Regions from separate parts of the Tolumonas lignilytica genome, predicted to be linked through region 1. Evidence: riboswitches for the same ligand, from Rfam matches in the RefSeq annotation. Region 1 holds a riboswitch; each other region holds the start of a gene.

What was found. A riboswitch is a leader RNA that binds a small molecule or an ion and turns the genes downstream of it on or off. The one in region 1 is predicted to bind cyclic di-GMP.
Region 2: linked by a shared signal. The riboswitch ahead of H027_RS0106105 (bifunctional diguanylate cyclase/phosphodiesterase) and the one ahead of H027_RS17870 (Ig-like domain-containing protein) in region 1 are both predicted to bind cyclic di-GMP.
Region 3: linked by a shared signal. The riboswitch ahead of H027_RS0106840 (glycoside hydrolase family 68 protein) and the one ahead of H027_RS17870 (Ig-like domain-containing protein) in region 1 are both predicted to bind cyclic di-GMP.

What each region holds. Positions count from the first base shown of each region.
Region 1 covers NZ_AZUK01000001.1:2,807,631-2,817,742, forward strand. The annotation lists gene queC (7-cyano-7-deazaguanine synthase QueC) at 1-478, shown strand, start outside; gene osmB (osmotically-inducible lipoprotein OsmB) at 700-909, shown strand; gene H027_RS0113095 (GAF domain-containing protein) at 1,251-1,703, shown strand; gene H027_RS0113100 (DUF4382 domain-containing protein) at 1,742-2,776, opposite strand; gene H027_RS0113105 (hypothetical protein) at 3,014-3,229, shown strand; gene H027_RS18445 (metal-dependent hydrolase) at 3,343-3,873, shown strand; cyclic di-GMP riboswitch class I at 4,295-4,379, shown strand; gene H027_RS17870 (Ig-like domain-containing protein) at 4,444-6,750, shown strand; gene H027_RS0113120 (hypothetical protein) at 6,836-8,482, opposite strand; gene H027_RS0113125 (sigma-54 dependent transcriptional regulator) at 8,926-10,112, shown strand, end outside.
Region 2 covers NZ_AZUK01000001.1:1,275,910-1,286,021, reverse strand. The annotation lists gene H027_RS0106130 (ABC transporter substrate-binding protein) at 1-171, opposite strand, end outside; gene H027_RS0106125 (putative glycoside hydrolase) at 811-2,076, shown strand; gene H027_RS0106120 (carbohydrate porin) at 2,142-3,437, shown strand; gene H027_RS0106115 (MalM family protein) at 3,507-4,388, shown strand; gene H027_RS0106110 (LacI family DNA-binding transcriptional regulator) at 4,526-5,551, shown strand; gene H027_RS0106105 (bifunctional diguanylate cyclase/phosphodiesterase) at 5,610-8,396, opposite strand; cyclic di-GMP riboswitch class I at 8,507-8,599, opposite strand; gene norR (nitric oxide reductase transcriptional regulator NorR) at 8,685-10,112, opposite strand, start outside.
Region 3 covers NZ_AZUK01000001.1:1,446,510-1,456,621, reverse strand. The annotation lists gene H027_RS0106860 (PAS domain-containing protein) at 218-751, shown strand; gene H027_RS19355 (methyl-accepting chemotaxis protein) at 755-2,245, shown strand; gene mltB (lytic murein transglycosylase B) at 2,298-3,401, opposite strand; gene H027_RS0106845 (glycoside hydrolase family 32 protein) at 3,609-5,255, opposite strand; gene H027_RS0106840 (glycoside hydrolase family 68 protein) at 5,354-6,928, opposite strand; cyclic di-GMP riboswitch class I at 7,166-7,250, opposite strand; gene ssb (single-stranded DNA-binding protein) at 7,628-8,212, opposite strand; gene uvrA (excinuclease ABC subunit UvrA) at 8,409-10,112, shown strand, end outside.

The DNA of each region.
Region 1 (10,112 bases):
GGTGTCGGCGCTGACGCGGGATGCCATTCCGGTCAGCAACGAACTGCAGGAAAATGGCTTGCCGAATACCTTCGTACCGGGTCGTAACATTCTGTTTTTAACGCTGGCTGCAATTTATGCCTATCAGGTCGGTGCTGATACCGTGATCACCGGTGTGTGTGAGACCGATTTCTCTGGCTATCCTGATTGCCGGGATGACTTCGTCAAAGCGCTGAACAAGGCGTGTGTGCTGGGTATGGAGAAAAACATCCGTTTTGAAACGCCGCTAATGTGGCTGAACAAGGCGGAGACCTGGGCGTTGGCAGACAAGATTGGTCGTCTCGATTATGTGCGGCAGAACACGCTGACTTGCTATAACGGCATCATTGGCGATGGTTGTGGTGAATGCCCGTCCTGCAAGCTGCGGGCGAAAGGGCTGCACGATTACGAGCAAGCACCGGATGCAGTCATGGCTGTGTTAAATAGCAAATTAAACTGATATTTCTGGTGAGTCAGATTAATGCATATATGAGTTATTTTACTCGTTTAGTGAGGTGTCCAGTAATGCTGGGCCAGATCACAAACTGTAAATATCACTACATAGTGCAAAATGTGGTTATCAGAAGAGAAAAAATGGTTGCCGATAGAGATATTTGCTGATGTGAAACGTATCCATTTTATGGATCATTGTGATCAGCATCTAGAGGTAATCCTATGAAGATGGCATATCGTTTAACCCAATGCGCTGTGGTAATAGTTATGCTGTTTAGCGTGGCAAGTTGCTCAAACATGTCGAGACAGGATAAAAATACCGCGATTGGTGCCAGTATCGGCGCCGTCGGGGGTGCCATACTGACTGAAGGTAGTACAGTCGGTACTCTTGGCGGTGCGGCTGTCGGTGGCATTATCGGACACGAAATCAAGAAATAGGAGTAAACAGGTAGTCACTCGACTTTTGGTTATGTGTCACAAACGAACTAAATCCGGGGGTTTTAACCCTCGGATTGCCATGATATCCAATCTATTACAGGAAGCATGGATTCTGTTTGCCAAAGACCGCAACGATCTTTTTCAGAACCCTAAATTGACCGCGATATGCAGAAGGTGCGTCATAAGGCCCGGTATTGGGCGTCATCTGTCGATAAAACTGATTTAAGGCTTCCGAATCTTTTTATAACTGCATGAAAAACCTGCATTCTATTGAAGTGTGCTGGCTTCTTCTTTTTCTGGCGTTATGATTTGCTCTTATTTTTTCTTAAGGTCGAAATTGTATGCAGCAATTAGAAGGTGAAATTGTTCAGCAGATTTCAGGATTAGTGCATGGTGAGCCTGATCTGATCGCCAATTTATCGAATGTCAGTGCGCTACTTAATGAATATCTTGCTGATATCAACTGGGTTGGCTTTTACATCATGCGTGAAGGCGAACTGGTGCTTGGTCCGTTTCAAGGTAAGGTTGCCTGCATCCGTATTCCGGTTGGTCGGGGCGTTTGTGGTGCCGCGGCAGCAACCGGAACCACACAGCGAGTGGAGGATGTGCACGCCTTCCCTGGTCATATTGCCTGTGACAGTGCCAGCAATTCAGAATTAGTGGTGCCGATCATCGTAAACGATCGTGTCGTGGCTGTGCTGGATATTGATAGCCCGAAATATGCCCGCTTTACGCCTGAAATCCAGCAGGAAATGGAAGCGATTGCAGACGTATTAGCAACACTGAACTGGTGATGAAACCGGCCAGTATTGCGCTGGCCGGTGCTTGAACATTATGGTGTGACAAAGTTATTAGTGAGGGTTGTCGAGCCTGTGCTGCTTGGCACCAATATGCCTGTATGAGCTTCGGCGACCGTGGGAACAAAGCTGCTTTCATTGCCATTATCGGTGAGTGTATCACTGGCTGCATTGCAGACCAGCACCACATCGTAAGTGCCCGGTTCGACATAATTCAGTTGATAAGAACTGACACCATTGGTGGTCGAGATTAAAGATGTTAACACGGGCCCGCCATTGGCTGGATCATAGTCGATCCCCAGATAGGGTGGCGTGATGCTATCACTGTTGTAGAGATAGACACCGGCTGCACTCAGATCGCCATTGCAATAGAGGCTGTTCACATTACCCGTGATGGTGCTCAGTGTACTGACAGTGAGTAATTTGACGCCGGTCGGTTTCAGTTTGTAGTAGGGGGTATTATTGGTGTTGGGTAACACCAGTGCATGACGCAAATTAAACTCTAACTGAAACGAAAGAACGCCACCAATAGACGCAGTAAATGGGGTCGTGGTTTTGACTTCGCCACTCGGGACTTGTAACGGCAAGATTGTACCGTCTGACTCTTCGACATAAGAAGTCGGTTGTGTGGTTGCAGCTCCCGTCAGGTCATTGAGGAAGTTGGTGCGTCCGTCTTCAACCATGAGACGCAGTTGTTCATAGGTGCCACTGGGAATGGCGGTATTTGTCAGCAGAGCATGCTTGGCGCCATCATGATATTTCAGCAAATCCAGATACAAGAAAGCCGGATTGCCTGATGAATCCTGAGGGATGGTATAGCCGGTAGGTAAACAACCATCATTGTTGGTTGTTGGGATGAGATTTAAATTGCTCCATACTGATTCGGTGGTTGCGCCATTCAGTTTTAGCCGCAGGCTGTTGATGGCAATACAAACTTTTTTGGCGCTGTCGACCGGTGCATCAGAGACAGACAAGTTCATCTGGGACGTTGAGTCCATACCACTGCCCCCGCCGCCACAACCAGTCAGAAGCAAGAAGAAAAGTGCTACGGAACTCATTAGATATTTCATACATCATTCCTTTTGTCGGGTGAGACATACAAATTATAGATCAGACAACCATCATCATTGAGAATGTGAACTATTATTGTTTATTCGTGCCTATTTTTAACGCTGGTAAATTTTTTTTCCGTCAATAAAAAAACAGAAGCTAGTTTATGCGGAAACGTGACTGGCGAGGGATGTTTTCTGGATTAAAACGACTACAGTTTTAATAGCTATACAGCTTTCGCAATCTAGGAGTTCGCTATGTCTAACCAAGATAAGCTGGAGATTGCCAAACTCACACTTCACTACCTTATTTCCATTCAGACCTCAGAAAATGCGACGCATGCGTTGCGGCGTCTTGAAGCGGAAGCAGGGCGATGCTCTGATCCAGATACGTTTGGGGCTCTATATCAAGTGGTCTTCAAGGAAATAGAGGTGAGTGTAGCCACAGATCAAAACAATAAAACTAATTCATAGCGTGTAAAGATTAACCAATCAGTCAGACATTCTGAATGTGTAGCTGACGTTACAGTTGCGCAATGTTACCATCAAACAACTGTATATAAACACATAATTAAGTTGTAACCGTTATGATGGCAAAAACGCATCAGGCATTTGCAGTATTCAGTGTCTTGATGGTCGATAAATTTGTACCGGGTTTGGTTGGTAATCTGTGTGTTGCGTGTTGTTTGGGGTTCATTGGCGCGCTGTTGCCAGATCTCGATTCTCCCCAAAGCTCCTTCGGACGAATAGTGCCGATGTTAAGTAAACCATTTCATAAAATCTTAGGTCACCGTACGGTTACACACAGCCTGTTTGCGGTGGCGGTGTTGCATTTTACTTTCATGGCCTTTTCTCTGAAACCAAGTTATAGCAATGCCATCTGTGTTGGTTATATCAGTCATATCATTGGCGACATGCTTATCGGAAAAAATGGTGTGACGCTGTTTTGGCCGTTAAAACAAAAATGCAGTATTAATCCTATCCGAATTCCGGTTGCTGGTTTTGGTGAATATGTTGTTTTTAATTTGCTGATTGTTTGCATTGCAGCCAGAGGATTACACCAGTTTGAACCCGAAGCCTATCATCTGCTGTTAAAGGGAATATCGCTGATTGTTTAAGATATTATGAAGGAGAAACAAATGAATCATGGTTCTCGTTTGTGAATGTATCAATTTTTTTATCTATCTCATTGTATATAAATGATTTTATTTTAAACAAAAAATAAATTTTGTTTTTCAGCTCGAACCAGGTTCTATTCGCGGGTTGAAGTCATGAATATCTGTTTATTTATTACCTCTTCGCTTTGAATTTTAGTCAGGAAACAGCACTGAGGAAGTGTTAGCTTACGTAAAGATTTGTTTAAAAAATGATCAATTTCACTTTGTCTTGATCGGTTTTCTTGTTAGTATTGCGGCAAGTTTACATGGGATGAATCCAGTGATTCTCTTGGTTTCACCGAGTTCATTCTGTCGCAGATACACTATGAGTCTGTATGTAAGCGTGGGGTCGAATTTTTCGATTCAGTTACCATCGAAAGCACTCCCGAAATAGCAAGCCCCGGGTAACCGGGTGCACGCAAAGCCACAGGTCCACTGCATCTACAGTGGATGGCTGGGTTACCGAAGGAGCGCGTAAAAAACGCTGCGTTTTGGGCGCTTTCGAGGTTTTTTTACTTGAGGGTACCCAAAATGATATCTCTATGCGCTTCCAAAGCGGCTGGTTTTGGCTTGTCTGCTCGTGTTCGCCGGTTTGCATTGTTGCTGACGGCACTCGGCGGGCTAGGCGGAGCTTATACGCCTACGCCAGTAATGGCTGAACCGGCAACACAAGCGGCTTCAGCGGTCTATCCCTCTCAATTAAGACAACAAACCACAGAACTTGCTCAGTTGATGGCGCGCTATCGTCAAGCTGATGAAAATGAGCAAGCCAATCTGCTCAATGAAATACAATCGCTGGTCGCACAACGTAAAGATCTCATGCTTAAATTGCTGGCAGACAACCCTGCGACGGTTGTGCAGGCGGCTTTACCAGCTCAGGCTGCTTTGGGTATGCCAAACAGCGTCCAGGCACAATTAGAACAACTGCGAACCCATGAAGGTCAATTGTTGGTTGCTTATGAAGATTATCCTGATGGCAGCCACAAACTGCGCCATTTTTTGAATACAACGGCAGGTGAGCAGTTGGAATTACACTTCACCGGTGATGAGCCTGCACTGCAAAGTGGTGGTCATGCCCGCGTGAAAGGGATTCAGATCGATAATAATCTGGTGTTGGATCAGAGTGCTCTGCAAATGGAAGCACTGAATGGTAGCACCAGTTCAACCACAACGAGCGGGGTAACGGTTCAGCCCAACACGTTTGGTGAGCAAAAAACCTTAGTCATGCTGGTCAATTTTCAGGATGCCCCGACTAATCAGCCATGGACTGTCGATCAGGCACGCAGCATGGTCTTTACCAATGTCAGCAACTATTTTCTTGAAGACTCTTATCAGCAGACATGGCTAAGTGGTGATGTGCTGGGCTGGTTTACGGTTGCGGTAGACAGTACCAATTGTGATACCACCACTATTGCGCAACAGGCCGATGCAGCAGCTACCAATGCGGGAGCCAATCTGTCTGCTTACCAGCACAAGATTTATATTTTCCCGAATACCAGTGCGTGTGGCTGGACTGGCATGGGGACAGTTGGCGGTTCGCCTTCTCAAAGCTGGATCAACGGCTCCATGCAGGTTTCCACCATCGGTCATGAAATGGGTCACAACTTCGGGCTGCAACATTCCCATGCGCTGGAGTGTGGCGCGACCACACTGGGTACTTCCTGTCAGTCTATCGAATACGGTGATCGTGACGATATCATGGGCAACTATGTTGCCGGTCATATGGCACCATTCCAGAAATTACAGTTAGGCTGGTTAGGTTATGGTTCATCACCCGCAATCACCACGGTCAGTGCAAGCGGCACCTATACATTAACACCGTATGAAGTAAACGACGGTGGAGTTAAAGCATTAAGAATCCCTATGGGGGTTGATCCAACCAGTGGGTTACCAAAATGGTATTACATTGAATATCGCCAAGCTATCGGCAGCGACAGTTTTCTGGCCGGTAACACGAATGTGCTCAATGGTGTCGTAGTTCGCACCGGGGTGGATGGCGATAGCCGAACCAGCTATCTGTTGGACATGACTCCAAACAGCAACAGTATCGGTTATTACGACTGGAGTGATCATGCACTGGCGAGTGGCATGACCTATGTAGATAGCAATGCGGGCGTCACCATCACAACTGACTGGACCAATGGAACACAAGCCAGTGTCACTGTCGAGTTAGGCCCGCAAACTTGCCAGCATGCTAAGCCTGCCATTGCGCTGACTCCGGTACAAAGCGCGTGGGTAGCACCTGGTACGCCTGTTAGCTATACCATGACGCTGACCAACAGCGATAACAGCAGCTGCAGCAGCTCTCAGTTCAATCTGCAGGCACAAGCTCCGACAGGCTGGACTGCCAGTTTTGCTCAGACCGCGCTGACTTTGGCTCCCGGCCAAAGTGCCAGTACGACATTAAGTGTAACATCACCAACCGGCACTGCTGATGGGTATTACAACATCAATTTGACGGCAAGCAATGCGACAGTAACAGGGTATGATGCCAGTGCAACTGTAACCTATGTCGTCAGTGCGGCTGCCGATACAGCTCCGGTTGCTGTGGCTGATACTGCTACAACAGCAGATAGCACGGCCGTTACTATCGCAGTATTGAGCAACGATTACGACCCAGATGGTCAAGCGCTGAAAGTTGTTTCGGTCACCACTCCGGCTCATGGCACAGCAACCATCAATAGTAATGGCACCATTCAGTATGTGCCCGTGAGACGGTATGCAGGAACAGATAGCTTCAGCTACCAGATTTCTGATGGGATCAAGACAGCCAGTGCCACCGTAACAGTAACCGTAGGCAGCAGTACGACAACCACGAGTACGAAAGGCAAAAAATAGCCGTAAGATTTGCGGAGGAAAAACAGGCTCTTTATAGAGCCTGTTTTTTTATTCCTGAACCAGATCGAAGTACAGGATTATCTGATTAGTTACAAGTACCTGCTGCTGCGCATGTACACAGTGGGCAAGTTGCTTGAACTTGAGACGGGGTCACATCACCTCCGAAGATATCTGTCGCAGTCGCTGTGGCGGTATCTTTGAAGATTACTTTGCTTGGATCTGTCGTGGCTGTGCCGGTGGCATCGCTAGCACTAGTCGGCATATAGCTGCCGGAATAAGGCACACAATCACCGACGGAACCGCTCTTCGGCAGGCTTATTGGGCCAACCAATGCACCTGAAACCTCACTATCGGTTACCAGGACATTATCCAGACGGGTATCCCCCGTGTTACATACAGTACCGGAGACATTCACTTCGGCGGCAACAGTTCCGCCTGCAGTGGTGATGGCGGTAGAGCAATTTTTTGTGACCTGAATTGCCGGGCTGATCGACAAATTAGGACATTGCGCCTGTGCAGAGCTATTCAGTGTCACACCGGCGCCCGCATCTGCGGTATTGGCTGTTGCAGAAACGGTGTCAGTCGTACCATTTTGAGCCAATGGTACGGTCATGGTGTTCTTGTAACAGACACTTTCGCCACTACCCAGTGTACTTAGTGGGAAGCTACCTAAACTTGCTCCGGTAGTACAATCAACCTGCTGGAACGTACCATCGGCAGCAGGGCTGTCGCTAAGTGCAACATTGTAGACTGTTCCGAAGCCACTGTTGGTTACCTGTCCCTGAATAGCATAGATGATATGATCTTGTGCGCTATTCAAAGTCGGTTGTGTACAGGCCTTAGTCACAGCAATCTTACAGACGTTAAATCCACCAGACGGCATTGCAAAATCCTTCAGGGTTGCCGTAATGGAGGTTGAACTGCGGCTTTCTGCCAGGAAGTTGGTAAAGCAAGGACTGTCGTTAGGTAACAACTGAGTCAGATCAATGGCACCTTCAAAGAAGGCTCCCGGAGGAAACATATTGGTCACACCAACGTCTTTATTCTCATAACTCCATGGTGCTGCAACCGATGTTGCATTGGTGATACCGCAGAAACTCTGTCCTGCAGGAATATAGCCGTCACATTTCACGGCACCGCCTGCTCCGACAGCAACAGTCTGACCGCTTTGCCATTGGAAAACGTTAATGGTTGGGACTGTACCACCATTAGAGAAGTTCACTAACACCAGCACGTCGCCATCCTGATGTTTTCCAGAGAAAGTTCCACCCGCAACTGGCTGGACTTGATCTTTTAAAAACCAGAAACCCAGCTGGGCATTACCGCTGGTGTCATAACGATCCATTCCAAATACCAGAATGAAATCATTGTTATCCTGCACATATGCGGCTGCATAAGCGTGAGTCAAATCATCTTTTGATAATGGTGTACCAGTGCGCCATTTCCAGGCTGTAATATCCTGTTGGTCTTTGGAGCCACCACCGGTAAAGATTGACTGTATTGGTTCTGGTCGATCAATAATAAGGCCGGTTTTTGCTTTTGCAGCACCTCCGGTCGTATTAACTACATCCCAGTCATCGCCTGACGGATGTCCGGTTTCATTCGACACAGCATTACCATCTAGTTGAAATGGATTGTCGGCAAAAGCGGGAGCGGACATGAATGCGGCCCCACCGAGGGACAATGCCATCAATAGTGTAAGCAGCGGTTTAATATTAAACTTACTTTTCATAATGCATTCCTTTTCCATGTGTGGAAACAGCTCCTGAATTTTTGACCGATACATCTGTAGCGAACTTGGCCTACAACCTCGGCATCAATACAGGTGAAAGACACAACCTTTTCCATACAAGTTTCAGGCCGTATATATAACCAATTGAAATATAAGTAAAAAATTAATAAATTCCCGAATGGGTAAGTGAAAGTGTTAAGGCTGAGTTACAGGAATCAATTCATTTTGTTCATAACAAATTGAATTTAAATGAAAAGTGTTGATTTTGGGTTGTATCAGAACTGAAACAAATCCCGCTGTAATCGCTGACTCGGATTATTGATGGCGATATCAAAATAAGCAGATATTTTGAGTTTTTAACCAGTACTGAACTGGCAACCGGATCGGTCATCTTCGATACTTAAAATGAATTAGCTGCCTGAAATACAATAAAGGTGACGTTCATGGAAGTGCGCGATCTGCTTTGTTTGCGTACAGCTAAGGTATGGATCATGCCAGAATCAGCGCTTGCCGCCGGATGGCAACCCTATGCAGCGAGTACGGTAAATGAAGCGATAGAGTGGTATGAACGACGACATCCTCGGGTGGGCATTATCCTGCTTGATAGTTTGGGCTTGGATGAGAATATTGATCGAGAATATGAATCCTTACTGGCTCAAACCTGCAACAACATGGAGTGGATTGGCTTAATTCCTTCTGATCAAATCCAACAGCCTGCGATTTGTGATTTGCTGGCAAAATATCTGTATGACTACCATACCCTGCCGGTAGATGATTCGCGGCTTTTGGCTGCACTGGGTCATGCCTATGGCATGGCGAGGTTGCGGAGTTTGTCTCCGCAACAATGTGGCATGGTAGCAACAGGGCACGGTTGTATGATTGGTGAAAGTCCGGCCATGCGAAAGGTATTTCATCAATTAGAGAAAATTGCTGCTGTGGATACCTCAGTGATGCTGGTTGGGGAAAGCGGGACAGGCAAAGAGCTTGCGGCTCGCATTATCTACCAACACTCTCAACGGCAGCATGGTCCGTTCATTGCGGTGAATTGTGGTGCCATTCCTGCTGATCTGATTCAGTCGGAGTTATTCGGCTATGAGAAAGGGGCCTTTACCGGCGCGGTTTCTCGTAAGATTGGTTACATTGAAGCCGCAGCAGGGGGAACGTTATTTCTCGACGAAATTGGCGATCTACCATTGGTGTTACAAGTTAACCTCCTGCGCTTCCTGCAAGAACGTCAAATCATGCGTGTGGGCAGTACCACTACCCAGCCAGTAGATTTACGCGTGATTGCGGCGACAAATCGGGATCTGCGTGAAGACATCAAAAAGGGATTATTTCGCAAAGATCTCTATTTTCGTCTTTGTGTCTTAGATTTAGAGCTTCCGCCCTTGAGGGAGCGGCGAGGGGATGTTGAGTTACTGGCTTATCATTTCTTGTGTAATCTGGCGCCAGATTTGAACCCTCAGGTTCGAGGGTTTAGCCCTGCTGCCCTGCAACAGATGAGATCGTATTGCTGGCCGGGGAATGTCCGGGAACTGAAAAATCGGATTGCACGGGCACTCGTCATGTGTGATAAGCGAGTCATCGGCCCTCAGGATTTACAACTGGAAAGCGAGTTGCAATATCCCGA
Region 2 (10,112 bases), 1.5 Mb from region 1:
GACCAAGCGAATATTAATTTCAGGATGTAACTTTTCGTAGCGAGGAATCGCTGCTCGAATAGCCTCATCAAAATTAGGATATGACGCAATAGTCAATGTTGTCGCTTGTACTTCAGTGATAAAAATCAACATCATGAATAACAGCTTAAAAAAAGATGATGTTGATTTCATGCTTCCCCCTGATGGTACGTTTATATTGAAGCCTTCTCTCAATATCTTATAAATCAAATGTATTAATAGACAAGCCTGACATATAGAAGCTGCGGTCGTTTTGCTGTTTTTGCTAACGAACTGTGATGCTGATCTGCCATTTCTTTTCCTCATTTTTCCATCCAAAAGACTTCATTTGACCGTCTAAAAGTCACATCTCGAATGAAATTGAAATCGATATCAAATTTGCAGCAATCCTTCAGCTTGAATTGTTTTTAATAAACGTATTTCCATCGTCATTTGGGGATTGTGAGCTGTATTTTCCATTAAAAAATTTAGAACCGAACTTTAGGGTTTCAAAAGAATATCGAATTTAACAATAAATATAACAGCATGAAAAATAATGTTTTTTATTTTAGTGGTTTGTTCTGTCACCGTTGTCATCATTCGTCAAATTAAGTTTTTTTCAAAATTTATATCAAATGATTTTGTGATTGTTAGCACGAATTACACACTTTAAAATTGAAAAAACTTGCTCTAGAAATCGATTTCATGAAAATCGGCTTAATTGCTTTTTCTTTGATATCGATTTCATGGTGCTGTTTGAGATGTATTGCCACCACGATGAGATAATTTTCCCATTGATTTTAGGAGGTCAATATGAACGAAACAAAAAAAGGACTTTTGGCATGGTCGTTTGCAGCCATCTTGCTCAGTGCTTGTGGTGGTGGCTCGAATATAAATTCGCCTAGTACCAGCAATGGTGGAGGGGTAACGCCTCCTAATGGCGGCGATGGTTCACTGCAGTTGTTTGGTGTTGGCGCATCGACAATCACAACCCCCAGAATTCAGTCTGAAATGGATAATTGGGATGTTAAGCCTGTAACAACGACACAACTATCTTTAGCCAGTATTGGTGCGGTGCTCATCAATAATGCTGGCACCAGTGATGCGGCTGACGTTCAAGTAACCGGCAATGGTACGGGTACTTTCATGTTGAAATCAGATACCCCCATTGATCTTAGTAAATATGCGTCTGGTTTCATTGAGTTTCAATTACGGGCGAAGAGCTCTGTTCCTCAGCAACTTTCGGTTTCTATCGATAACGAATATCCCAATCGAAGCAGTTTGCCTATAGCTACTGCAGTGAAAGGCACAGGAAATTGGGAAACGCTGACGGTACCAATCAGTTGTATGTCGCCGTATCCAGGTGCAACCGCTGTAAATCTGGCTTCTGTTCACACCCCGTTCTTTTTAGATACTAACCAAGCATTTAATTACGAAATTACCAATGTGAAATACACATTGAGCTCTACCAACACGCCTGTCGTTGATCCTGTGACATGTAAATCAGCCAGTACCAGCAGCGGCTCAGGCGTTAATCAAGCACCTGCGCTTGCAGCAGGCGATGCAGCGATTTATTACTCCGGCGATAAAAGCCTAGCCACCGATCTATCCAGTACCTACCCGCTTAATAGTTTTGGTGGGACGGTAACCGATGCTGGACAGATTGTTACTGCTGATTTCCCTGGGAATGGTGGTGTGTTCCTAGGATCTGATACCGCCAATTCAGATCTTTCCGCATATCAAAACGGTGCCATGACGCTCGATCTGAAAGTATCTAGTTATGGGGCTTCGCCTAATATCCAGATCCGGATGGATGGTACCGCTGGTCCTGACTACGGCACATTTTTTACGATGGATAGCGGAAAAGTGCCAGCAGACGGTAACTGGTATCGCTGTACTCTGCCTGTTGCTTCTTTAATCCCTGCCGCCAATACAAGCTCTGTGCAGAAAGCTCTGTATATGGCTGGAGCATGGGATTCCATGTCTGGGCTTCAGTTTGCGTTTACTAATGTGGCGCTGAAATCAGCCTTACCTAGCGGCTTCGACGCTAATTCACCTTGCACTCAGATCGTTCCTTAATTAATGCGGCTGCCACTGTCCATCGTGGTGGCTGTGTATAACATTTTTATTCCTAGGGGGATTAAATGAAATTGAAATATGTAGCATTAATCGTTGGTGCCTGCTGTGGATTAGCATTACCAACACTGTCTATGGCATCAGAAGACACTATTTTTAATGGTTATATCCGTGCCGGATCGATGTTTGATGCCAAAGACAATTACTCTAAAGTGGGTTATGCGGGTGAGATGGATAAGACGATGGGGCGCCTTGGCGCTGAAGTCGATAATAGTTGGAACGGCGAACTGAGTAAAAAGTGGGATCTCGATGGTGGTAAGTCAGCGAATATTCACTTTGAGCTTGAGTCTGATACAGATGGATTACAGACCCGAGCAGCGCCAAGAGGGTCTGGCGTTTCTCAAACTTATGTTGAATTAGGCGGGATCACACCAACGGGTACGATGTGGGGCGGTATGCGCTACTACGATCGCGAAAACTATATTTTCACCACCGATTATTTTTATACCGATTACTCTGGTACCGGGGTCGGTCTGGAAAATCAGGAAATCGCAGGTGGTAAATGGGATTTCGCATATATCAGCAGTAATGATACCGACCACAGTGATCGTACCGATGGTACTTCAGCCATTATGCATACTCTGCATTCGAGTGCTAAATACGGTAATTGGGATCTGGAAGTCGCATTAAAGCAAATGCCAGATAATACTTTCACGGGTGATAGCAATCAGTACGCCACTAAAGGTATAGAAGGGACCGCCATTTATTCGCGTGATGATTTCTTCTTTATGCCTGGCGGTTTTTCCAAATTTATTGCCCAAACGGGTCGCGGATTAGGCTCTGGTGATTTACTGGGAGCGACGTTGACGAATACGTCTATGTATCGCAAGGGCTCTTTGTATCAGAAAACTGTTCAGGATCAAGCTGACGGCTATAAGCCTTATCAGTCAAAGGTAAAGGAAGGCGACCAGTCCTATCGTTTGTTCGCGTGGGGTGGGTGGTATGGTGCTAAGGTGCAAATGCTGCCAACTTTATCTTATCAGTACAATGACTATGAGTTTGGTGGCCATGACTATTGGTATTCTGCATCACTGCGCCCTGTGTTCCCGATTAATCAGTTCTTCTCAGTACAGACTGAAGTTGGGTATACGAAAAATAACCTGATTGTAGATAATGTTGATCGAGGCAGTGATTCTAGGAAGATAAGCATAGTTCCAACCTTCACTGTTAATACCGGTACAGGGCCTTCACCGGAAATTCGTTTCTTAACTACATATGTACATCGTAATTTCAAGACGCCATGGGAACAAGCCAATAGTCGAGATGACTTCCTGGTTGGTATTCAAGCGGATATGTGGTGGTAGAGTTAATAGGGAACCAATGTAAATATAATATCGGGCCCCAAGGGGCCCGTATTTTTAAAGGATCCAGATATGACACAAAGCAAACAGAGTTGGTTGTTGTTGGCTGGTTTACTGACTACCGGTTGTACTGGCCTAGAGTCGGGACATTCTTTGGGAGCGAGAGAACCGATCAGCTCCTTCCAACAGCAGGCTATCGTTGGTAGGCAGCAATTGATGCAAACCCCTGCAGTTCCTAGCTTGAACAAGTTAACGTATCAGCCATTAAACGAAGAAAATAAATGGATACAAATTGGTTCCAATAATCAGGTTTTTTCATTTGAAACAGGGAAAAGCTATGTAACTGCTTTCTCATTACCGACGCTGTCGCAGGCGATACATATCAAATTAACGGTGCCAATTGATTTTTCTCTGTTTCTGCCGAGTGTCATGATATTGGATGAAAACTTCGCGACGTTGCAGGTCGTGCCCAGCTCCAAATTTGCAAATACAGGTGAGGGGCTGATGGCAGGGCAGAATTTACAAGGTGAGTTTACCATTCCCGTTACTATCGGCTCATCGCGTCCAGCATATATGCTGATATATACAACAACTCAGGATATGCAAAGCAGTACCAAGATTAATCCTGACGTCTTACAAAGAGCCATGCAGCATGACCGGACAACCGATGTCGCTCGATTCCTGAATTCGGAAGTGCCTCATGCCGCAACCGGGCGTTTGCATTTAACTTTTGATTATCAAACTGATTCGACTGCAGCGCCGAGCAAACAATATTTATCCCCCGTAGCAACAAATTTAGGTTCAGTTAATCCGATGAGTGAGCAGGGGTATTATCAACGTATTCGTGATGCCGTCGCTAAAAAAGAATATGAAAAAGCACTGGCGCTGGTTCAGGCTGCAAAAAAAGCAGGATTCACGCACGCTCAAGATGTTTTTTTTGCTGCGCAGCAATAGATTAAGGCGCTACCGTAATAACGTATCCTTACTTGTTGCTTCAAATGGAAAAGTGTATGTTAACGGGCCGATTTCTTAACAATTTTTCGATGGAAGGTTAGTCAGCACTAGCCTTTTGATGTCCACATGGGGGGGATATGTCCAAGCCAGTTCAGGATAAACAAGCGACTGTCTATGATATCGCTCGCGTGGCAGGAGTATCAGCCAGTACTGTTTCAAGAATATTGAATGGCTCGGCAAGAGTTGCTGAAAGCAAACGTCTTGCGGTTGAAGAAGCCATCCGCGAATTGAATTATCGTCCTAATTTGATGGCGCAGTATCTGAAAACTGGACAATCCATGACGTTGGGGGTTATTACTCAATATGTGGATAGCCCATATTCCAACGAGATGCTGAGAGGCATTGAGCATGCCTTGCAAGGCTCAAAGTATGCTCCTCTTATCGCTAGCGGCCATTGGAATGTAGATGAAGAAATTGAGCGATTAAAACTACTTATCGATCGACGGGTCGACGGTATTATTATTTTAACTGGACATGTAAATCAGCAGGCGTTAATTGATTTTTCGCAACAGGTACCGATTGTTGCTACAGGTCATACTATTAATACAGAAAGAGTTCGTACCTTTAGTATTAATAATCGGTTGGGTGGGTACATGGCAACTCGCCACCTGCTCGATCTGGGACACCGCCAAATTGCGCATATTATTGGGTTGCCTGATCAGAATGATGCGATAGAACGTTTGAATGGCTACAGACAAGCTCTTGTTAGTTCAGGTGTTGGATATGATCCGGAGCTGGTTGTTCAGGGTGATTTTGCTGAAGCCGGCGGCTTTAATGCGGTTAAACAGTTGGTTGCTAGCGGTAAAAAGTTTACTGCAATCTTCTGTGCAAATGATCAAACCTGTTATGGCGCTATTCTAGGGTTAAAACAGTGTGGCTTACGTGTTCCTGAAGATGTTTCATTGATTGGCTTCGATGATCTTCCTTTTTCAACTTTCTCGAATCCACCACTGACTACTGTGCGACAACCTATCTATGAAACAGGTATTGCAATGGTTAATACGTTGATTGGGTTGATAGAGCATGAAGAAAAAAACATAGAGGAACTACCTGAGTTGAGCATTGTCGTTCGTGAAACGACAATGCCATATAGCAGTAATTAAAGGGTCTATTGGCGATATGAGTTAACACCCAATAGAGATAAATCCAGATCCCGATAATTTATATACAAGGCTCTATTTCCATTTTTGTTGCCAATAATGAATATATCTCTGAGGCAGACATTGGATGATAATAGTAGAAACCTTGGATTTCAGTGACGCCCAATTCCCTGATTTTTAGCATTTGTTCTTGTGTTTCTACACCTTCGGCGACCATGGCGAGGTTTAAATCTTTGGCCATATTAATAATGGCTCGTACCAATATTTCACCTTGTTTTCCATCCATCAGGCGTAGCACAAAGCTACGATCCAGTTTGACCATATCCAGAGGATATTGGCAGAGTGTATTGAGTGCTGAATAACCGGTACCAAAATCATCTAAGGCCAAATTGACACCAAGCTGTTTGATCTGCTCCATTTGTTTAACTGATTGAGCCGGGCGTTCAATCAACATACTTTCTGTGATTTCAATGACTAAATGCCGGGGGTGGAGTTTGGTCGCTTCCAGTGTACTGACCAGATGGCTCAATAATGTTGAACTGGAAAAGTGATGTGCCGAGAAATTGACATGAACGGATAGTAAGGGTTGTCCCTGTTCTTTACGCATTAAATTAAAATGTCGGATAAATCGGCAGGCTTGGGTCAATATTTGCTCGCCCAATTCCACGATTAAATTGCTTTCTTCTGCCATAGGAATGAAGCGAGCGGGTGAAATGGAGCCTAATTCATCATGCTGCCAACGGGCCAGTGCCTCAAAACCGACGATATCTCCACTCACACAAGATACGATGGGTTGAAAAACCGCCGTAATCTGAGCATTGCGAATAGCCGATGGCAGGTCTCGTTGAATAGCCAGTGTCTCAAGTGCTTCCTCATACATTCGATGACTGAAGACTTGCAGTCGTTTGTTTTGTTTTTTGGCTTTGCTCATTGCAAAGTCAGCACAGCGTAAAACATCTTCAACCGAGCCGTATTCTTTGCCACCGATGATAACGCTGATCGTGGTGGAAACCTCTAATGACACGCCATCAATGATCAGCGGGTGTAACAATAGCCGTTGAATCTCATGGCTTAACCGAACGGGTTGGTAGGCGGAGCTGATCTGCGGTATGAACAATACAAACTCATCGCCTGCAATCCGGGCTAAGGTATTTGTACCGAGCGGATCACTCTCCATACCCAAGCGCAACGCAACGGCTTTAATGACGCCGTCCCCGATATCATGTCCAAAGGTATCGTTGATTGCGCGGAAGCGATCCAAATTAATATATAACAAGGCAAACCGTTGTTGATCGTTGAGCTGTTTTAATGTCGGTTGCATCCGTTGTATCAGCGCATAGCGGTTATACAAACCGGTCAGGCTATCATTAAAGACCAGTCGTCGGATCTTGTTCTCGTGCAGGCGGCGTTCGGAGATATCATTCATACACACCAGCAGTGCTTGATGTTGGCGATGCTCAATCGGTGTAATGTCGAGTTCACAGGGCACGAGCCAACCTAGATGTCCGACGATATCCCATTCAAAATTGTATTCTTTGTCTGCGAGGCGTTTATAAAAAAGCGTATCGCCTGAACCTGACTTATCTGAGTCATGCAATAACTGTTCGAGTGGGCGACCAATTAAATCCCCCATGCTGTCATAACCCAGCATATTAGCCGCAGCCTGATTAGCACTTAACACGCGCTTGTCATGAATGATCAGCATTGGTTGATTAGCATTTTCGTAGACGGCATAGAACTTATTCTCTACCTCTTCCAATGCATCATTGGTTTGTAATTTGGTTGCCAGTAATTTATTGACTACTTTGCCCACTAAAGCGATTTCATCTTGGTTATCATCGACATTGAGAGGTTGGGAAAAATCATTTTGTAGTAAGCGTTTTAGCCCGTCTTCCAGTAAATGTAAGCGAGTGCCCAGACTGCGGCGCAACTCGCTGAAAAACAGCATGCTGATCAACGCACCGCCCAGAAGGCATGAAAAAGCCAGTATCAGTAATGCTTCTTTGCTGCTTTGATAAAAATCGCGTGGTGCGGTGATCTTGATGACTGCAGAAGGTTGCTGATTGATATCTTTTAATACGCTGAATACCGAGATGGTATCGTCAGTTAACAGATGGCTAAACGACTGCTTCTCAGTAATTAAATCTGCATAAACAGGGTGGGGAAGCTGGTTTGGATTGATATCTAACAAGGCCGTATCATTCATCAGCACCGACTTGTAACGTTCCGGGAAAAATTCACGGATATGTTGTGCCCAAATCATCCAGCCACCCACTTCGGTCTCCATATTGCCCGCAGTAACAGGAGCCAGTGAAATCAGGAAAGGAGCGCCCTGGAGTGAAATGATCCCCGCATAAGGTTTTAGTGCCGGATGAAGTTGGCTGCGTAACTGATTAAATTGCTGCCCGATCCCTTGAGGGGATAAGAGTTGCTGGAGAATTTGTGCGGAAAGCGGTTCGCTCTTATCGTGTTTAGCGTTGAGTTGCGCGCCATCAATATACTCGCCTTTTAAATTGAAAAAGGCCATCAAGGTAACATCGTTATTATTGAGGGAATCCGGATTGAGATTTCGGGCGTGATAACCGGGATCGCCACGAGTCAGGAGGTTGAATGTTTCATCCCAAAAAGCCCAATCACAACTGCGCTTTGCCAGCTCGTTCAGTTTAATCTGAATGGTCTGCTGGGCCTGTTGATTGGTCTGAATAGTTTCTTGTAGTTCTAACGAATTGATTTCACGCAGGAAAAAATACCAAGTCAGCGAGATGCTTAGTCCGAGGATCATCAAAAGACCGCCGCCAAATAGCAGTGCTGTTCGGGTGGAAAGCTTGATATGTTTAATCGACAGCAACACGAGACTCCATTCAGATAAGAATACCCATGAACAGTCACACAAATGTTGCCATTTGACTCCGAAACTAGCGGGTCAAGGTGTATAAATTCAATTTATACACATGAGGATCTGGCAACTCCGCTATCGTGATCAGTACGAGACTGATGTTAGACCGGAAGCTTTGCGTCCTGCCCTTTCGGTACAGTTTGCCTTTTTCATATTTTTAACAGAGTGTAACAGCCTCAGCCCGATTATCCAATGCAACAATAAGACTAAAACGAGACTGGCATTTTCTGCTTCATTTTTTTATGAAGAAGATCCCTGTTTTATTCCAAGTCGAAGTGCGAGTCGGTTGAGATTGGCTCGATCCGTTTTCAATTCTCGAGCCGTCGCTGACCAATTGCCATCATTGGCCTCTAGTGCCTTAATAATTAATGCTTTCTGGAAGCGATCAATGCTTTCACGCAGCCCCTGTTCGGAAGGCAACGTGAGTATGTCGGTTGCCTTAATATCTTGTTCCGCTTGAACTGAGATAGTTGAGACTGGCAGGTCCAAATGATCGGCCAGAATCAAGGGGCGACCTGCTTTATGCCGGGTGGCCTTGAGACTGGCCCGCATCAGCATATGTTCAAGTTCGCGTACATTTCCAGGCCAGTCATAAGATTGCATCGCTTGTAATGCTTGTGGATGTATCCCTATTTGTTGTAACCCCAGGCGGCTTCTGGCTTGATCCAGAAAATAGCTGCTCAGTGTATCGAGATCCGTTTTATGGTCACGCAGAGGTGGCACAGCGATCGGGTAGACTTTGAGGCGATGATACAAGTCACTACGGAATCGGCCTGCGGCCACTTCCAATTCCAGATCTCGGTTGGTTGCTGCGATTAACCGGACATTAACTCGCAGTAGTTTATCGGAGCCGACCCGCTGAATTTCCCCTTGCTGTAAGGCGCGTAATAATTTTGCCTGCAGACTGAGCGGTAATTCACCGATTTCATCCAGAAACAGCGTGCCGCCATCTGCCAGTTCAAATTTACCGGCCCGATGGCTGGTGGCGCCGGTGAATGCCCCTTTGACGTGTCCGAACAGTTCACTTTCTGCGATCTGCTCGGGCAATGCCGCGCAATTGACATGCACCAGCGCCTGTTCACTACGGCGAGAATGGGCGTGTAATGTCCGGGCGACTAATTCTTTTCCGGTGCCTGTTTCACCGGTAATGAGGACGGCCAGATCGGTATTGGCGACCATATCGATCTCTTCGCGCAATTTCCGGATCTGTGCACTGTTACCGATCAGTTCTCCTTCTCGGCGGCGGGCATCACGAACGAGTTCCTGCGCCAACTCTTGTTGCTGGGCACGGCTGTGCTCCAATGCACGTATCAGCGCGACATTCCGCAAGGTGGCGGCGGCGAGAGCAGCGAAAGCGGCCACAGTCATGTCATCGACATCGTCAAACCGTCCGGGGGCCAGTGCATCTAAGGTTAAGACGCCGACCAATTGTCGATCGACATATAGACTGCAGCCCATGCAGGAATGGACATCGGCATTACGCTCACGATCAATGGCCAGCCAGCCATCAAAGGGATCGGGTAATTCGGCATCGGCCGGAAAACGAATAGGATCCCGCTCTTGTAAGATGGCTTGCAGGCGAGGGTGCTCTGCGGGCAAAAAGCGTTGACCAATCAGCTCGGGAGCCAGACCCATTGCTGCGACCGGAACGAGCTCCCCTTCGTTTAA
Region 3 (10,112 bases), 1.4 Mb from region 1:
GAATAGATGTATTTCTTTGGTCATTTCAAGGATGGTTTATTATTCATTATAAACCAAAGGGTTTTAATCTTGGCTGACAGACGGTGGATCATGGGAATACCAACCCGGTATTTCATCACAACCAGCGAGTTACGCATCATCCATGTTTTTTTACATCACAGGAATGGCAGAGCAAGCCCCGCAGTTTCGCTGCCAATAAGGAAGGGAGCCTCCAACAATGAAGCAGCAAATCGTCCCCACGCAAACCGAGATCAAATTTCAGCACGATGAGTTGATTGTCTCCAAAACCGATCTCACCGGTCGAATCACGTATGCCAACAAGGTGTTCATGCGAGTCTGTGATTTTTCAGAAGAAGAATTATTGGGACAACCGCATAACATCATTCGCCACCCTGATATGCCCCGTGGTGTCTTCTGGGGCGTCTGGAATACGATCAAACAGGGGCAGGAGTTTTTTGGTATGGTCAAAAACTTAACGGCCCATGGCGATTATTACTGGGTTTTGGCCAATATCCGTCCTGACTTCCGAGGTGGAAAAAGTGTGGGTTATTTCTCTGTCCGACGATCGCCTTCCCGCAAACTCATAGAAAGTATCATTCCGGTTTATAAAGAAATGCTGTCTTTTGAACAAGGCAAAGGAAAGGATGCGGCTCAGCTCTCATGGCAACGGCTGGAAAAGCAGCTGGCGTCGCAGGGCACCACATACGAGCAATATATTCTTAATCTTGTTGAATCCACTAAAGAGCGATAAGACATGGGTAAAATTCTTTTAAAAACCAGCCGCTCCAGCCATAAAAGCCTTTTTATCAGCCAGAAATTTATGCTGACCTGTGCTTTTTTTGCCGTGGCAATTTTGGTGCTGGCCGTTTCTTCGTTCAACGAAGCCGGTTTTACCATCTTCAATGTCAGCATTCCGATCTTGTTGTTATTGTTTATTTTTGTGGCATTGCGAGAGCAGAATCGCCTGCTCAATGCTTTGGAGCAAATCAACGAGGTGCTGATTAAAGCCGGATGTGGAGAAACGCATGTCCGGGTCACCGGCACCAAAGGGTTGGGCGAACTCGGCAAGATTGCATGGAACCTCAATTCGTTGCTGGATATTCTGGAAGCCAACTTAAAAGACATGGTTTCCTGCTTTGAACATGCGGCCGAAGGCAAATATTACCGACATGCCTTTAATCAGGGCTTACCGGGTGAGTTCAGCAAAATTGCCGACAACGTCAACATCTCGCTGGATGCCATTCAAGAGGCAACGGAGTTGTCTCGGCAGAGTGGATTGCTGAATCAGTTGCACGACAGTAATAACTCCAGCTTGCGCCACCATCTGTCGGGAAATCAGGATGACTTACTGATGCTCAGCAGCAAGATGGATGAAGTGCTGACGAATGCGCAGTCGGGGCTGGATGCCTCAGAACAGAGCCTGCACACGGTTGAAACTTTAAGTCAGGATCTCATCAACATTAATCAGGACATTCAGGATACCGGCGGTGTGGCGCGGATACTGGCCGAAGAAAGCGCTCACATCACGGAAACGATCAATATCATTAATGGTCTGACGGCACAGACCAACCTGCTCGCGCTGAATGCGGCCATTGAAGCCGCCCGTGCTGGCGAGCTGGGTCGTGGTTTTGCGGTCGTTGCGGATGAAGTCAGGGCGCTGGCGGAAAGAACGCGTCAGTCAACGGATGAAATCAATCAGGTCGTGCACAGTCTGACTGAAAAAATCGGGGCCATCGTGAATAGCGTACTCACGCTGGGCGACCGGAGTCAGGGGATCAGTGATAACGTGGCCGGATTCCGCCATTCGTTCCAGAACGTAGCCGAAGGGGCGAAACAAAATATCAATAACCTGAGCTACGCCAAGGATCTGGCTTTCGCCTCATTAATCAAACTCGATCATGTCATCTTTATGCAAAGCGGCTATCAGGGCATTGAAACCCGGGGCAGTGGCAATTCACTGAAAGATTCCTCTGAACCACATACCGATTGTCGTCTGGGCCGCTGGTATTATAGTGGTGAAGGTCAATCGTTGTTTGGTCAACAGAAGAGCTTCAAATTACTGGAAGCGCCGCATCGTCAGGTACATGAAAAAGTCCGCATGGCGGTTGAAGCGGCGCAGGGTGACTGGTTACATAATGATGAGTTGATGAATTCCATTGTTGTCGCCATGCATGCCGCAGAGCAGGCAAGTGGTCAGGTCATGAGTTTGCTGAACCGGATGGTGGAAGAAAAACACGCCAGATAATACCGGCTATCAGGGGAGTCGCGGTCTCCCCTGATAGCCGATTGATGCGAGCTTAGTTGCTGCTGGCAAGCCAGGGCGGATTGAGCGAGTGATTGACCGCCTGTTTCACCGCATCGCCGAGCTGCCAGACCGCCATCGAATAATGCACGCTTTTGTTATAGCGCGTGATGGTATAGAAGTTGTTCAGACCGTACCAGTATTCATAACCACTGCCGACATCAAGCCGCAATACGCTGGCTTCGGTATGATTGCCAAGGCTGCGGGTTGGCTTCAGGCCTGCCGCAGCCAGTGTGGCTAACGGGTAGCGATTTTCAAAGCCGTATTTGAAACCTGGGGCTTTACCGCTGCCACGTACGGCAATGGTGTCACCGGCTTTCCAGCCATGTGCCTGGAAGTAATGCGCGACACTGCCAATGGCATCTTCCGGATCCCAGAGGTTGATACGTCCGTCGTGGTTGAAGTCGACGGCATACGCCTGATAGGCCGACGGCATGAATTGGCAATAACCCATGGCACCGGCAAAAGAGCCGCGCAGTTCATGCGCATCCAAATGCTGATCACGAGCCATTAGCAGAAATGTTTCCAGTTCGTGAGTAAAAAACTCTGAACGCCGCGGATAATCAAATGCGAGAGTTGCGAGTGCATCAAGCAGGCGTGTTTTACCCAGCACGCGTCCCCAGCGGGTTTCTACACCAATGATACCGACAATGATTTCGGGTGGTACACCATATTCCTGATAAGCACGATCCAGTGTCGCGGCATGCTGTTGCCAGAAATCGACGCCATTGCGGATGTTATCGGGCGTGATGAACTGTTTGCGATAACGCAGCCATGCTCCGGTCGGGCCATAGGGCTTCTGACTGGGCGTAGGCGCCTGACGATCCATCAGCCGGATCACCGAATCAAGCCGTTTAGCATGACTCAGCCAGGATTCCAATTGTGCACGGTCATAGTGATGGTTGTTCACCATGTCGTCGACAAAGCGGCGAGCATTGGGATTGTCAGCAAAATCACCACTGACTGGGCCTGCTTCCCCCGATGGCGTTACCGCTTCGGTCCGTGTCTGGTTCGGCGCAGGCTGGTCAGCATCGTTGTCGTGACTGCTGCAGGCCGACAGCATAAAAAATATGACGAGCAAAGGAACTAGAATACGCATGGATCGTCCGTATCTTGGCATGAAAACTCAGTAAAACGTCTCGCCTTGGTTGGGTGGCGGACACCTGTAAACGGGGAGAGGACTTTACCGCTGAATGCCGGATAAAGGAATATCTATCACGCAATTACGGTGTGATTGTTCCTGTAAAGAAAAACCCGGCTGTGCCGGGTTGGGATTGTGGTGTAAATATGAACTGAGGTCATGAGATCACTGAGCATCTGCTGCGTGACGTTGAATCGGTACCACCCTGAGGGACGAGAGTTGGAAGAAGCGCAGTTCTGCATCCCCGCCAATGATCTCGACGGAAAGTCGGTTGGCCCCTGGTGGCGCAAAGACGAGATCCGACAGCACCACTTCGCCGTCATTCACGAAAACCTCAATTGAGCTTGTATCAACAATGATATCGAGCGTGATCATGCCATTACGTGCCGGTGCCCGAGATTGACGCACTTCACGGTAAATGGCAGGCATCAAGTTGGCGATGGCATCGGCTTCCCGCGTGATGAAAACGGTGTTCCGGCGGAAGTTGTAGCCAACGACGGCAAAGTGCCCCTCTTTTTCCTTAAGACGGAAGCGGATTTCGTTGGCAGCGGAGGTCGCATCGAGCGTGATACGAAGCCGATAGGCATCGGATTGGGGTTGGGGAAGGGGTGTATTCACGGCATTGCTTACGCGTACCTTCGAGCGGACCACGGTGTTGCCTTCAAGTTTATCGAGGGCTTCGATGGGCTGCGAAACGAGCATCAATTTACCATCCACCGAGTGCAATTCGATGCGTCGTACGAGCGAGTCGGTACCGCCATGCCAGCCGGTCGTCGGCAGTTGGGTGGCGTAAGCCCAGTTGTTGAGCCAGCCGATGGCATATCGAGCGGCGAGACGCTGCGTCGTATTCAGACGTGGATCGTCCCATGTCACCATCGCATAGAAATCAGCGCCCGCGTCGAGCCAGCGAGGGGTAGCATCGTCGGCGGTAAAATGTTTGCCATCCCAGTCCCCCGTCCAATATACAGTGCCCGTGGTCATGCCCAGACTGGCACCGTTCGCACCAGTCGCAAGCACCCAGCGGATGTGTGCCGGGTTGCCATCAACGGACATGCGGAACAGATCGGGGCATTCAAGCAGACCGAGGTCATTGCGCACGAAGCCTGATTGATACGTCCAGTGCTTCAGATCTGGGGAGGTGTAGAAGCCGATTTTTTGGCCCTCGGCGAGCACCATGAGCCATTCGTTGCGAGCATCGTCCCAGATGATCTTCGGATCACGCCAGTCGTGCACACCCGGGTTGTCCATGACCGGGTTACCATCGTATGCCTTAAAGCGATAGCCTCCGTCGGTCGAAATGAAGAGCGACTGGCGCTGCACGCCTTCGTGCTGCTGGGTCATGATTGCAATCACCGCACCCGCCCCGAAACCGGCAGTGTTCTTGGTGTCAATCACGGCACTGCCGGTCTCAATATCGCCGAGGCCATTTTTGTATTTGTCGATTGCGACACCGTGTTCCTGCCAATGAATAAGATCGATTGAGGTCATATGGAACCATTCGGTGCCGTTGCCGTTGGGGTAATCAGCGTTATAGAGATAGTAGTAGTGCCAGACGCCGTTGATCAGGAGCGGACGCTGCGGATCGTTCATCCAGTGCTTGGCGGGGGTGAGGTGCAGTGCGGGTCGATAAGGGGTCCAGTCATGCGGACGTAAATACGGGGATGCTTCGGTTGGCGATGCGAGTAAATGTCCGGAATCGGATGCAGTGCTTGGTTCGGCTCTGACGACGGCTACTGCGATGCCGAAAGCGACCAGCGCACAAGCGATGACTCGTCGACGCGTCGCAATCATGGCGATGAGATTGAGGTTCATAATCCTCCGTGTTCAGAAATGAAAAAAGAGAGGGGATGCGGCGGCATGTCGCACTACCGCATCGCCCCTCTAGGCGAGAGATATCACCAGAGACGCTGTTAATTCAGCGGCTTGGTAATGACCCCGCTCGGGTTCACATTGATGTTTGCCGGAATATCCGCCCAACCACCCAGACCATCGCCGTTGGCGCCATAGGAATGATCAACGTCCGATGAGTCGCCATGGATATTGATCTTCACCGTAGGGGCCAGCGTGCCGCCGCGACGGAAGTTTTCCTTAACACCCACCGTGTCGATGAACGACTGCACCAAACCACCAGGCATCACGTAGTGAGAGTATGCTTGGAAGTGACCGGCTGGCTGGTTGTAGTCAGGATCATATGGAGTGCCTGGCCAGTAGTTAAGGTTTGACGGATTGCCCAGTACCAGACCGGAGCCCATGTTCATTGGCTGGTAATCGCTGCGGATCCCGTTGCCCACGAAACCATATACACCTTCAGGGCCTGTAATGCCGGCCGCATAGGTGGTGCTGTGGCTGATGGTAAAGAGATAATACTTGCCATCTTTCTTGTAGATCTCGGGACGTTCGGTCTGATCGGTCACGCAGTTCGCCGAGAGAATCGGTGGCAGGAACTCCCACTCCGTCAGATCGGCATTTTTGGCTTTCGCCAGACCGATGTTGCCGAGTTGATAGGTCGCCCCCGATGCATTTACTTGTGGAACTGTCTCTGCATAGGTATCACCCTCCTGATAGCCAAGATCATCTGCTGTACATTTGGCTGATGCACGCGGCATGGCCGAATTCCCCTCGAAGACCATATAGGTCTCACCCGGATGAGCCGGGTCTGTGAAGGTAAACGGGTCGCGGAAGTTGAAGTATGGGTTTTGTTCGGCGGTCTGGTAGTAAGTACCATCAGCCTTCAGGAGCGGAATAACCTTATCGAAACCGGTAAATGTCACGCCGTTCTTGTTCGCATGTATATGGCCCACGCTGAGCGCGATCCGTGGATCATACGGCTTGATGTCATTGCCCTTGGCATCACGGTAGAACGCAACATCGGTGAAGAACAGCTTAACTTCGCCACCAGGGAAAATGCGCGCAGAGCCAGACCATTGTGTCTGATGGCTGTATGACTGATCCTCGAAGATCTTGCCGGTGACTCCATCGGCGAAGACGAGACCACCATAGGTCCACCCCCCATTTTTCGGCCGTTGATCCGCTGGAATGCCTGCCGGACGGTAGAAATAACCGATCTTCGCGAACACATGGCGGTCATCGAAACCCAGTTTCCGATCAGCCACGAGGGAGAAAATAACTTCCTGACCGTTAATGCTGTATTGGTTTCCATCGGCATCGGTCAGCGGCCAGGAATCCCACACCCAGACCTGATCGTTCGACATGTCAGGGAAGTCTTGAGGAATACTTGGCATGGTGTATTCCTCTGGCATTGAGTTTTCACGCGAGCCAGCAGTCGGATCGGACATCCGTTTGATCTGGCGCGCATCGGCACGAGTCCACTTCGCCGTGAAGTTATCCTCTGGGGCATATGCCTGCTGCGAGTGAGTGGTCGGCTCAGGACCTGGCTGTAGAACAGGAGCGGCAACTGCGGCTGTTGCGACAGTCATGGCCATTCCCAGCACGGGGATTACCGACAGGTATCGATGGTTTTTCATGGTATTAACCTCCATTGTTTTTCGTAAACATCCACCATTTCCAGATGCAATGGATATCCGCAGTTTTGCCGGTTAAATCCAGAAACGACTTTGCCCTCGGCACCGGATGCATCCAAGAAAGCGCCGCCAGCTTGCACAAGGCAATACGAGGCTGCGCAATGCCTGAAGGCATCACGGGCTAGAGTGAAAAAACAAAATCAAATCGCGGACACGAAAAGAAACGTGCCGGCATACAAAACTGGCGGTCCCGCTATCGTAGGAAAATTCCGTTAGACCGGAGACTTTGCGTCGCCACCTTTCGATGGTTTTGCCTTTTTCAGTTAAGTAACCGCTCACAGAAGGAGAGTTAGTTAACCAAATGAGAATGACAATCGGTTAATTGCCATCTCTCATTAAAAAGTAACACAACAGGAATCACTTGAAAACAAAAATATGTGAGCTAAATCGGTTTAGTTTAAGTTTACTTGGTAATTAAATTGACATATTTATGTGTTTGTGATTTTAAATTTGTGTTTTTCGCAGATAGATCGCTGCTAGAATCTGTTTGAAAAAGGGGAAAAAAGATCTGTATGACAGCCGGATAAGTGGTTTTGTGATGTGCGGGATACAAGCCAGATTTTATTTAACCTGGAAATAAAAAAACCCAGTAAAAACTGGGCTTTAAGAATGATATTCTACGATAAATGTATCTGGTTAACTTCAGAACGGAATATCGTCGTCGAAATCCATCGGTGGTTCGTTATAGGTTGGTTGCTGTGCTGCCGGGGCAGGAGCATAACCCCCTTGCTGTGCTGCCGGGGCAGGAGCATAACCCCCTTGTGGTGCAGCCGGTGCACCGTAACCAGGATTCGCATTACCCTGTGGCGCGGCGGCGGCAGGGCGACCCCAATTACCTTGTTGTGGTTGCTGTGCCGGTGCTCCCATGTTGCCGCCAGCAGGCGCGCCGCTGCGGGTATCCAGCATTTGCATTTCATTGACAATGATTTCAGTGGTGTAACGTTTTTGCTGGCTTTGTTGATCGACCCATTCACGCGTTTGCAGACGACCTTCCAGATACACTTTGGCACCTTTACGCAGATATTCACCCGCGATCTCAGCCAGACGGCGGTAAACCACAATGCGATGCCACTCAGTACGTTCCTGCAGCTGGCCCTGTTGATCCTTCCAGCTTTCGCTGGTCGCAACGGTGAAGTTGGCCACTGCGTTGCCATTCGGCATGTAACGCACTTCCGGGTCTTGCCCCAGATTGCCAACGATAATGACTTTATTCACGCCTCTGGCCATGTTCTGCTCCGTAAAAAATGCATATTCTCTGACTGGCTATCTTAGCAATAATCACCGTTAAAGTCAGATCGGTTGCTATGACAGGTGTTAAATAGTTGCGGCAGAAGACATTAACATATTTGCAGCAATACTGGCTATCCATCCAGTGCTAGCTGTGCCATACTGAGATTTTGATGCAGTTCACAGTTGGCTCTCTATGGATAAGATCGAGATCCGGGGCGCACGCACCCACAACCTGAAAAATATCAATCTGACCTTACCTCGCGATAAGATGATCGTGATCACCGGCCTGTCGGGATCGGGTAAATCCTCGCTGGCATTCGATACGCTGTATGCCGAAGGGCAGCGTCGTTACGTCGAATCCCTGTCTGCTTATGCCCGTCAGTTCTTAAGTTTGATGGAAAAACCCGATGTGGATCATATCGAAGGCTTATCGCCAGCCATTTCCATCGAGCAGAAATCGACGTCGCACAATCCCCGCTCTACCGTCGGTACGATCACCGAGATTTATGATTATCTGCGTCTGTTGTACGCCCGAGTGGGTGAACCCCGTTGTCCGGATCACGATTTACCGCTGGCGGCGCAAACCATCAGTCAGATGGTGGATCGGGTGCTGGCCGAACCGGAAAATCGCAAGATGATGATCTTGGCGCCGGTGGTTCGTAACCGCAAGGGTGAGCACAAACAACTGCTGGAAAACCTCGCGGCGCAAGGTTATATCCGGGCCCGGATCGATGGCGAAGTCTGTGACCTTTCGGATCCACCGACGCTGGAACTGCAAAAGAAACACACGATCGAAGTGGTCGTGGATCGTTTCAAGATCCGCGCCGACCTGCAATTGCGTCTGGCGGAATCATTTGAAACGGCACTGACGCTGTCCGGCGGGCTGGTCTATGTCGCGGATATGGAGGATGACAAGGCGCATCCGCTGATCTTCTCGGCCAATTTTGCCTGTCCGGAATGCGGTTATTCATTGAGCGAACTGGAGCCGCGTCTGTTTTCGTTCAACAACCCGGCGGGAGCGTGCCCGACCTGTGATGGTCTCGGGGTGCAACAATATTTTGATCCGCATAAGGTGGTGACGAATCCGGAATTGAGTTTGTCCGGCGGTGCAATCCGTGGCTGGGATAAACGCAGTTTCTATTATTTCCAGATGCTGAAGTCGGTGGCGGATCATTACCATTTTGACCTCGATGAACCATTTGATGCGCTGCCGCCACAGGCGAAAAAAGTGGTCTTGCATGGCAGCGGTCATACGCATATTGAATTCCGTTACATGAACGACCGTGGTGACGTGGTGGTGCGTAATCATCCGTTTGAAGGGGTGCTGCACAACATGGAGCGGCGCTATCGCGAGACGGAATCGAACAGTGTACGTGAAGAGCTGGCCAAATATATTGCCAATCAGCCTTGTCCGAGCTGTCAGGGCAGCCGGTTACGGCAGGAAGCTCGACATGTGTATGTCGAAGGAGTGACGCTGCCGCAAGTGGCCGAGATGTCGATTGGTGAAGCCCTGAACTTTTTCCAGAATATGAGTCTGACTGGGCAACGCGCTCAAATTGCGGAAAAAATCTTAAAAGAGATCATCGAACGTCTGGGTTTTCTGGTGAATGTGGGCCTCAACTACCTGTCCCTGTCTCGTTCTGCGGAAACCCTCTCCGGGGGCGAGGCACAACGTATCCGGCTGGCCAGCCAAATCGGGGCCGGGCTGGTAGGGGTGATGTATGTGCTGGATGAGCCTTCTATCGGTTTACATCAGCGCGACAATGAACGTCTGTTAGGAACCTTGTTTCACCTGCGTAATCTGGGCAATACCGTCATTGTTGTCGAACACGATGAAGATGCGATCCGTCATGCGGATTATGTGGTCGATATCGGTCCGGGTGCAGGGGTACATGGC